3 regions of the Desulfitobacterium elongatum genome follow, and region 1 is predicted to be linked to each of the others. Evidence: riboswitches for the same ligand, from Rfam matches in the RefSeq annotation. Region 1 holds a riboswitch; each other region holds the start of a gene.

Region 1 (3,278 bases):
CTTCGATTTAGCATAACGGGTATAGTCAGCAATTAAAGGTATCCAGGATAAGGGCATCACGACCGCTAATTCAAGGGCTGATCCAAAGGACATTTCCCCTGTAGTAGGTCTTAAGAAAAGTTCGTTATTGCCGAAGATGATTACGCTTAGAACAAGGGTGAGGACAAATAGCAAGACGACCGCAATGTGGTTAAGTCTCTTCCATCCCCTATCCTTTCCTAACCAGACCCAAACAAAGATAAAGGCTCCTATGATGAGACTCCAAAAGGTCTGATGATCAAAGGACAACGTAATTTTTGTGATTTGGTTTACCGAGCGTGCCCCTGAAAGAATCATGATTGCTGTCCACCCGAGGAGCTGTAAGACATTAAGTGCGGAAAAGATATACGAACCATACTGACCAAAGGAGATTCGGGTCGTTACTAAGGCAGGAATTCGTTTTTCCGTTCCGATGATTCCTGCGAGTACAAGCAAGGTTGTACCGACTAGATGTCCTAAGAGAATTGCACCTAATCCGAGCTTAAAGCCCAGGGGTGCAAGAAGCCCACCCGCCAAAATTTCTGCGACTGAAATGGAGGCGCCGAACCAAAGGGTTGTAAAATTGAAAAAGCCTAAGTTGTTTTGCGTTTCAGAGTTCATTCTATTAAGCCTGCCTTCTTATAAAGTGTGTAGAAGTGATGCGTGGGGCCCACTCCTTTCCCGATATCGAGGGAATGCTGAATTGCGATTGTAATATATTCCTTCGCTTCTTTCACTGCTTGAGCGATATCATAGCCGAGCGCAAGATTGGAAGTAATCGCTGAGGAAAGGGTACAGCCCGTTCCATGAGTATTTTTCGTTTGAATCCTGGATGCGGAATAGTAGGTATATTCCTTGCCATTAAACAAAATATCTGTAGAACTGTCTTCAAGGTGTCCCCCTTTAAGAAGAACATTACTAGCACCCATCTGATAGATCATTTGTGCAGCTTCTTCCATATCTTTTAAGGTACGGATCCTTCGCTTAGTCATGACCTCGGCCTCGGGGATGTTAGGAGTAACAAGGGTCGCTAAAGGTAAGAGTTTTTTGATAAGGGCTTCTTCAGCATCTTGATTTAATAAGTGGTAACCACTTTTTGATACCATGACAGGATCCACCACGATATTTACAGGGTTGTAGCGTTGTAACTGTTCCGCAATGACCTCAATTGTCGGGATTTTTGAGACCATTCCGATTTTCACGCCATCAACTTCAATGTCTTCAAAGATGGCTTCGGTTTGCTTAACAATGACTTCTGAATCAATGTCTTGGACCGCAAAGACTCCCTGTGTGTTTTGTGCAGTAACCGCAGTGATTACACTCATCCCAAAGACCCCATGCGCGGAAAAGGTTTTGAGGTCGGCTTGGATTCCCGCCCCACCACTACTATCTGAGCCAGCGATTGTCAGTACTTTCTTCATATTTCATTCCTCCTTGTCTGTGAGCCATTTCTCCACTTCAAAACAAAAAAACTCAACCCAGAATAGGGTTGAGCTCTTTTTTAAAACAGAGTGTAACGCTACCTACGCTGGCATTATCCAGTTCAGGTTAAAGGGTCTTAGACTTTGTTGGGTCTATATCTCAGCCGGCCTTTCCAGCTCCCCTGCCTTAAGTATGTGGTTGTAAATTCAATCTAGCACTCGTTAGATGAGATGTCAATAGCTAAGTCATACTCTGAACCGGTACCCCGCTCCCCAAACGGTCTCAATATACTGAGGTTTCGAGGGGTCCGATTCGATCTTTTCACGAATTCGTGCTATATGTACTGTGACGGTAGCTGAATCCCCCAAAGATTCTAGCCCCCATATACGCTCAAAGAGATCCTCCCTGCCGAAAACTCGGTTAGGGTTCTGTGCTAAGTATAGTAGTAGATCAAATTCTTTCTGGGCTAAGTTTACTTCTTGGTTGTTCACGAAGACTCTGCGCGAGTCTTTTTCTATTCTCAGGCCGCGAATCGTTATGGCAGTCCTCTTTTTAATCCCTTCACTGAAACGGTGTTTAAGTCGTTCATAATTATCGATATGAGCTTTGACTCGAGCGACAAGTTCCCCGGGACTAAAGGGTTTGGTGATATAATCATCTGCCCCAAGGCTAAATCCTTTAATCTTATCAATCTCTTCCTTCTTGGCAGAAACGAGGAGAACTGGAATATCCTTTTCATCCTTCATGCTCTTTAGAATTTCTAGGCCATCAAGCCCAGGCAACATAATATCTAGAATGATGAGATCATACTCGTTATTCTGAATGGCTCGAAGTCCATCTACACCGTCGGCGCATAGGGAAACATCGAACCCAGCAACTTCCAGATAGTCTCTTTGAAGCTCTGCAATGCTGGAGTCATCTTCTACAATTAGAATCTTTTTCACTCGAGCTCCCTCCTAATAAATTACTTAAAGAACATGTACTTGACCCGTAAGTGTAGCGAATTTCACAGTACGAAAGTCCGATTGTCCGATTGTCGTGAAGACAATTGCACTTGTTTGATGACAACGCACTGGTTTCGTAGGTTTCGAGCTTAGCTGAACAATTGTGCGGAAGAACATCAGCTTTGTTAAATCCTCGGTAGCGAAATCATAATACTTGTTCCTTTATCCTTATGGCTAACAGCCCAAATTTGCCCTTCATGCCCCTCCACAATCTGCTTCGCGATGGCAAGTCCTAAACCGCTTCCCTTGATCTCACTTCGCGCCGTATCAGAGCGATAAAACCGATCAAAAATTTGAGGAACATCCTTCTCTGGAATCCCTGAGCCGTTATCTCGTAATTCGATGATCAGACTAGAATGAGTTTCTCTAAGAAAGACTGTAATCTGCCCCACTTCTTTATCCATGTACTTTCGCGAGTTATCGAGGATGTTCATGATGACTCTTCTCATTCGTTCTCGGTCGAGGAGAATTTCCCTCCGTTCTTTAAGTTCACTCACGAAAGAAAGTTTAATATTGTTTTGTTCTAACTCGTGTTCACTTTCGAGTAAGCCATCTTCGAGAAACATCGCAACATCCGTTCTCTCAAAGTTATAGGGAATTTGATTCATATCAAGCTTAGCGTAGAGCAGTAGGTCATCAATCATGGTATCGACCTGCAGAGCCTTAATATAGATGGTTTTCAGGTACTTTTCCTTCTTCTCCAGAGTTTGAGGGATACCATCAAGTAAGCCCTCGACATAGCCTTTGATAGACGTGACCGGGGTTTTTAAATCATGAGAGATACTTGAGATAAGTAATTTACGGTTGTCCTCATACTTTAACTGTGTATGGATT
Region 2 (3,278 bases), 460 kb from region 1:
TGACATGGCACCAGTGACACGTGGAATAGCCGATGCTTAGAAAGATTGGTTTATTTTCCCTTTTAGCTTTAGCGAACGCTTTTTCATCCCAAGGATGCCAGTCTACTGGGTTATAGGCATGTTGTAAAAGGTAAGGGCTTTTTTCGTTTATTAGTCGATTAGGTTGTTTGATAGTATTCACCACAGGACCTCCAAATTTAAATACATTTAGTTTTAGTATGTCAATATGAGGGACATTTATTTGTTGAATCATTGGAGGTTTCTTCATGGCATATGTTCCCATGGATAGGGCACGTTGAGACCATAGTTCGGCTCCATAGAAATCACACTAGTACATATAGTGTCCTCTGTTCTACTAGATGTATGTTAGCTTGGAACCGACGATGGACAAAATCTATTATAGAATGCGGTTCATAAGTCTCATAGAGCACATTTCTCCACACATAGTACAACTATCTTCATGGGTAGGTGAGGATTCTTTACGATAACGCTCTGCCTTTTCACGGTCGAGGGCTAAATTAAACATTGTCGTCCAGTCCAGCGCTTGTCTGGCCTGACTCATAGCTCTATCCCACTCGATAGCTCCGGGGATGCCTTTAGCGATATCGGCGGCATGTGCAGCAATCTTCGAAGCTATTATGCCTTCTCGCATATCGTCTAAGGTTGGTAGGCGAAGATGCTCTGCAGGAGTGACGTAACATAGGAAATCTGCCCCGGCAGCACCAGCAATCGCTCCGCCAATAGCACTTGTAATGTGATCATAGCCAGGTGCTATATCTGTGACCAATGGGCCTAAGACATAGAAGGGGGCGTTATGGCATAATTTCTTTTCCAATAATACATTCGCCTGTATTTCGTTAAGGGGTACATGGCCAGGGCCCTCAATCATGACCTGAACGTTTTTTTCCCAAGCACGTAGGGTGAGTTCGCCCAGCACAATTAATTCCTCTATTTGAGATGGGTCAGTTGCATCTGCAAGGCAGCCTGGGCGACAGGCGTCCCCTAAGCTTAATGTCACATCATGTTTTGCACAGATATCCAGGACATCGTCAAAATACTCGTAAAACGGATTCTCCCTGTTGTTAAGCTCCATCCAAGCAAATAAGAGGGAGCCTCCACGAGAAACTATATGAGTAATACGCTTGTTCCTTTTAAAATGGGTTACAGTTTGACGATTAAGTCCAGCGTGTATTGTCATGAAGTCTACACCATCACGGGCATGTTTTTCAACGACACTTAAAAACTCTTCTGGTGTGATATCTTCAAGTTTTTTATCTAGAAAGCCGATGGCATCGTACATCGGAACCGTGCCAATCATGACAGGGGACATGTCTATCACACGTTGGCGGAATTCTGTGGTTTTGCCATAGTTGCTTAGATCCATAATTGCTTCTGCCTTCATGTCAATCGCTTTTTGAACCTTATCTAGTTCCAGGTCGATATTAGCGCAATCCTTTGATATTCCCAGATTGACATTAATCTTGGTCTTTAGACCTTGACCAATCCCTTCGGGACTTAAGCTTCGGTGGTTACGGTTTGCCGGAATGACGACCGTACCTTGAGCAACACGTGAACGTATAATTTCAGATGATAAATTTTCCTTTTGGGCAACGATTTTCATTGCTTCGGTGATTTCGCCTCGTTTGGCAGCAGCCATTTGTGTAGTCATAGTGTAAATACCTCCATTTATTTTGTCTTGTTTTATAGAGAACATTGGATTCTCCTCTTCGGCGGGGCTAAGTATTCTAGCTATTGAACGCAAGTTTCTTTAAGGAAGTTGTTGATTTTTAAACGTCGTGTATTGTTCCGATGACCCCAAATACTCCGCATTCTTCTTTAGGTTTGTCGAGTTCGAAAGATCCATAGGGAATCCACCCTTAAAGTAAAAATATAACTTGTGTTTAAATGTGAAGGTGTATGGTTGAAATAAAAAAACAACTTACCCTTTAGGTAAGCTGTTCGTTTCAATTAGCTAAGTCTTGTTAGGAAATAGCCCTGTCTATACGATTTGCTTCCCTACGCTGGTATTAACCAGATCAGGTTCAAAGGGATAAGAGTAATAGCTCTTTCTCAGCCACCGTGGCACCCCTAGCACATTCAAATGAAGTTTTGTTTAGTATATAACGTTAAGCTTAGTTTGTAAATATACCTTTGATGTGGCTCATAAACTCGAAGGTCACCGTCGTCAATGTAAAAATATTTACGGACATACTTATAAACTACTGGTTGGGATATAAGGACCGATTCAAGATCAACCAGGTGATACAAATTATGGTATGGTTTTAGATTTTGACGATTTGAAGCAAGTAGTTAATACCAAAAATAATCAATAATTTATTAACTATATTATCTTTTAAGTAGAATTTCCATTTACACAAAATATTTACATTCCCGTATAAAATAGTATAATCAATGTAAGGCGTTCTTAGTAGGGGGGGCTTTTCAATGAACTATGATCTTTGCACTACATCTTACGAAGAATTAGTCCATGTATGGAATATGTTTGCAGATACAGGAACATTTAACAAGGGCTTACCCCGATTAGATGAATATACATCATGGATCAGATGCCGACACGAAAACATATGCGTACCTATTGTACCATTCTCAGAAGAAGATCAACTCCTGAAACGGGTCGTGAATGAACGATTGAAAACCAACTCCAAGCAGGTAATTAATAGCATTATTGACATTCTAAGCAAATCAATAAAATCAAAATATGCAGTTTTTCTTATGAATGCCGAGGGATTAATAATCGAAATCGTTTACAGAGGTAATGAAGCAATTCCCGTGGGGGATCGCTGTAATGAATTATATGCTTGCAGTAATGCCATTGATATTTCTACCCATGAGAAGAAAGTTTTAGAGGTTTATGGCTACGAACACTTATATCCCGAGGCTGGAAATTGGCATACGATTGGGAACCCGATTTTAAATTATGATAATAGTATTGCCGGAGGTTTGGGAATTGTTTGCGAAATAGAAAATGTTTCATCGATTGTACCCATCGTTAAAATTGGTTCCCAGTTAATTAGCTCGAAGTTGGTATTTGAGTATTTTGCGCATGAGAATATAAGCATGTTACTTGAAGAGATTCCTGAGCCCGTGATTGCAATTAATGAATATGGGGTTATTATGAATGCCAATCAAGAGACGTCTAGTTTTTTAGGGTTAAAACGGGAATTACTTATAGGAAGAAAAGTTTGTGATTATTTAGTTGGAGATGTGGATTATAATACGCTTTATTCAGTCACTAAAGGTTTTAATGTGTTTAATAA
Region 3 (3,278 bases), 1.8 Mb from region 1:
TTGGGGTCCAGTCCAATACGAAGGTAATTTTCTTTGTTTCTTTTTGAGCTTCTTGCTGAGCCGGTTTAGCCGTATTATTCTGTGCACAACCAGCCATTCCCAGCACCATTAAAACAATTAGCATCAAGGCCACAATTCTCTTTTTCATTTTAGGTCTTCTCTCCTTCTTCACTTTAGGCAAGTTCAATTTAAATATTTCCATTCTGTTCATGCTCAGCATGAGCCCAAGGCATCGCCTTTCGTTCCAACAGCTCTACGCATTTCATGAGCAGCAAACTTAAGATAATAATGAGGAAGATGACAGCGAACATTTTATCAAAGGAATAGGATTTTCGTACGCGTGTCATATAGACTCCCAAGCCACTGTTTCCGCCCAGCCATTCAGCTATGACAGCACCCACAATAGAATAGGATACGGATATTCTTAGGCCCGAAAAAAAACCTGGTAAGGCGTTGGGCAGCTTAATATAACGATATATTTGCCACTTCTTGGCCCCCATAGCGCGCATTAGATTCATGGCATCGGCATCAGAGGATTTGAATCCGCCCAAAAGAGCAATGGTCATCGGGAAAAAACACGCCAATACCACGAGTGTAATCTTGGGTGCCATATCATACCCTAACCATAAGACCAGCAAGGGAGCTATCGCTACAGTAGGAATGGTCTGTGAGATAACCAAAATGGGATGCACTGCTTTATACAAAACCTCGAACCTATCCATAAAAAGGGCGATGACAAACGCTAAAACAATGCTGATACTTAACCCTGCAAACGCTTCCGTCAGGGATATCGAGGCATGCTTCATCAACTCAGAAAATGAATTAATAAATGCTCGGATTACATCCATGGGCGATGGAAGCATGAACTTAGGCACTAATCCGGTTTCGGTCACCAAGTGCCATATCAGCAACAAACATAGTAAGAGCGCTGTCGGATAAAGCTTATTGGTGATGCTTTGTAACCTTTTCATCGATCGTCAAAATCCCGCCTTCCGGCTTATAGCTTATTTTTACATAGGACATCACACTGGGTGCACCTTCCTCGATACAGATCAATTGGCAACGTTTTACGATATCCATGAGCTCTTCATACTCTCCTTCAATGGTCGATTCAAAGGGCCCCACGAACACCTTTAATCCGGTAGATTTTAAGTACGCAATAACTTTGTCCACCACACGAATCAATTCTTCGCCTTCTACCTTCGGCAATACTTGGATTGCAACACTGGCATTAATCATTAGCTTCTACTCCTTTGAATTAATTTAGTAAAATAAAAAAAACCTTCCGACGAGCAGAAGGTTTTCATTCACATGATTCATGGCATATAGCCACATGCGTTTTCATTCCCTCCGCTAGCATTACCTAGTTCAGGTCAATGGGTCGGAAATCACATTTCCCTCTCAGCCGATTTGCTCAGCTCCCCTTAACTTATTCTTTTAAATTATCATAGCATCCAGGTATAACGAGTGTCAACACATAGCGAGATCAATGTCTCACATAATTGAACGAGTTCAAAGAGCCAAAATAGTTGCACAGATTCAATAAAACGATCTACTCTCATTTAATAGTCCTTGGATTTTCTCCGTACAGCGTCTACCACCACAAGATCCTCCGCCTGCATCCGTAGCCTTCTGAACTTCTACAACCGTTTTTGCCCCATTTCTTATAGCCTTTTTTATAGTAGCTCTCGTAATTCCTTTACAGATACAAACTTTTGTAAGTTTATCGAGTATTTCTGAATCTAAGTCTTGTTCCATACTAGCCTCACTTTCTAATCATTAGGAGTTATCCGTCTTACTTTTTATCACTCGGGATTTTCGATAATGCACGAAAAACTTCCATCAGCACAATATTTATACTTAACCATATTCCGCCAAAGACATAACCCGCTACAGCATCACTCGGATACTGAGCCTGAGAAAATATTACGGTTATACCCGTGACTATACAGACACCTAGTGTAAGGAAGAACAATAACGTTCCAAGCCACCTGTTCTTGGCGTGTCGCAGTACCATAAATGAGACAAAGCCATAAACAACTACGGCTAATAAGGTTTGTTGACTCGGAAAGGTGTATATATTTCCACCGAGTGGACCCACACGATGAAAGATAAGCCTTAATCCCTCTTCCAAAAGTCCTCCACCTAAAACGGTAATCAAAAGAAATCTCGTTTCAAGGAGTCGATTCCTACCTTTAAGGATAATCCACACCAAACTCAGTAACGTCAAGGCGAGCAAGACTTCTGGAGTCGTTGGAAGCTTAAACAATCCCATAATAGAGGACCAGTTTCCTGGGAAGATCATGCTTATAAGGTAAGTAACGATCATATCAAATTGACTAAATTCATGGGCTAAAAAGTCCTGAATGAGTCCAATTAGGACAATTGATAAAACAATGAACATTGTGGCAACCCCAACGATTGCCACTTTTATCTTCCCAAGAAAATGAAATATTTGAATACCCTTTTCTAAAGACTTAATAATAAAGTCGATGATAGTTTTCTTATACCTCCGATAAACATAGATACATAATAAAACTATCGCAAGTACAATGCCACTAATGATGAGGTATTTTTTGATTGAACCATGGAACTTCTCCCAATTAGATCCTAAAATCTTGCCTAAAGAGATAAAGGTACCTGTCCAAATAAATGCTCCGATGTAAGCATTTAATGCAAATTTCTTATAAGGTATCTTGGCAATCCCTGAAAAGTATCCGGTTATGTGCCTTACCCCAGGAATAAAGTAAGCAATAACCAGTAATCCATTTCCATACCTATCAAACCAATGAGAGGTCTTCTCCAACTTAGCTGGCCCTATATGAAGATAAGAACCGTATTTCTCAAAAAAGGGAATACCTAAACTTCGACCAATAAAGTAAGAAATCGTGATGCCAGATATAACTCCCAGTGCTGCGACAATAATACTGATACCCCAATTCAACTTTCCCTGAAATACAAGAAACCCACAGTAGGTCATTAAGGTTTCTCCTGGTGTCGGGAAAGCTATAAGTTCAAGCATTAGTGCAACAAATAATACGACATATCCATAATGATTGAATAAATCAGTTAAGAAATTCATTAATAATCTCCCTGTTAAGGCCTTAACCTGCATCATTTACTAGGTTAGCATTATCTGGCGAGACATATTCTATGTAACCTATTCATCCTTACCCTACCCCGGATGGGCTCACATGGATAAGCTGTTCCATCTATGCCTTAAACTTTCTCCCAATTAAGAACTTTCATAATAAAGCGTAAAGTTCATTTTTATACTC

The links. A riboswitch is a leader RNA that binds a small molecule or an ion and turns the genes downstream of it on or off. The one in region 1 is predicted to bind thiamine pyrophosphate.
Region 2: linked by a shared signal. The riboswitch ahead of thiC (phosphomethylpyrimidine synthase ThiC) and the one ahead of thiD (bifunctional hydroxymethylpyrimidine kinase/phosphomethylpyrimidine kinase) in region 1 are both predicted to bind thiamine pyrophosphate.
Region 3: linked by a shared signal. The riboswitch ahead of ACZ42W_RS20195 (thiamine-binding protein) and the one ahead of thiD (bifunctional hydroxymethylpyrimidine kinase/phosphomethylpyrimidine kinase) in region 1 are both predicted to bind thiamine pyrophosphate.

Annotation. Positions count from the first base shown of each region.
Region 1 covers NZ_AP038772.1:2,458,918-2,462,195, forward strand. Annotated here, with positions in the region: gene cytX (putative hydroxymethylpyrimidine transporter CytX) at 1-639, opposite strand, end outside; gene thiD (bifunctional hydroxymethylpyrimidine kinase/phosphomethylpyrimidine kinase) at 636-1,439, opposite strand; TPP riboswitch at 1,522-1,633, opposite strand; gene ACZ42W_RS11555 (response regulator transcription factor) at 1,686-2,384, opposite strand; gene ACZ42W_RS11560 (sensor histidine kinase) at 2,570-3,278, opposite strand, start outside.
Region 2 covers NZ_AP038772.1:2,003,159-2,006,436, forward strand. Annotated here, with positions in the region: gene ACZ42W_RS09485 (thioredoxin domain-containing protein) at 1-184, opposite strand, end outside; gene thiC (phosphomethylpyrimidine synthase ThiC) at 398-1,669, opposite strand; TPP riboswitch at 1,997-2,100, opposite strand; gene ACZ42W_RS09495 (hypothetical protein) at 2,157-2,237, shown strand; gene ACZ42W_RS09500 (sigma-54 interaction domain-containing protein) at 2,446-3,278, shown strand, end outside.
Region 3 covers NZ_AP038772.1:4,284,339-4,287,616, forward strand. Annotated here, with positions in the region: gene ACZ42W_RS20185 (ABC transporter substrate-binding protein) at 1-148, opposite strand, end outside; gene ACZ42W_RS20190 (ABC transporter permease) at 189-971, opposite strand; gene ACZ42W_RS20195 (thiamine-binding protein) at 943-1,239, opposite strand; TPP riboswitch at 1,328-1,435, opposite strand; gene ACZ42W_RS20200 ((2Fe-2S)-binding protein) at 1,540-1,758, opposite strand; gene ACZ42W_RS20205 (VTT domain-containing protein) at 1,796-3,082, opposite strand.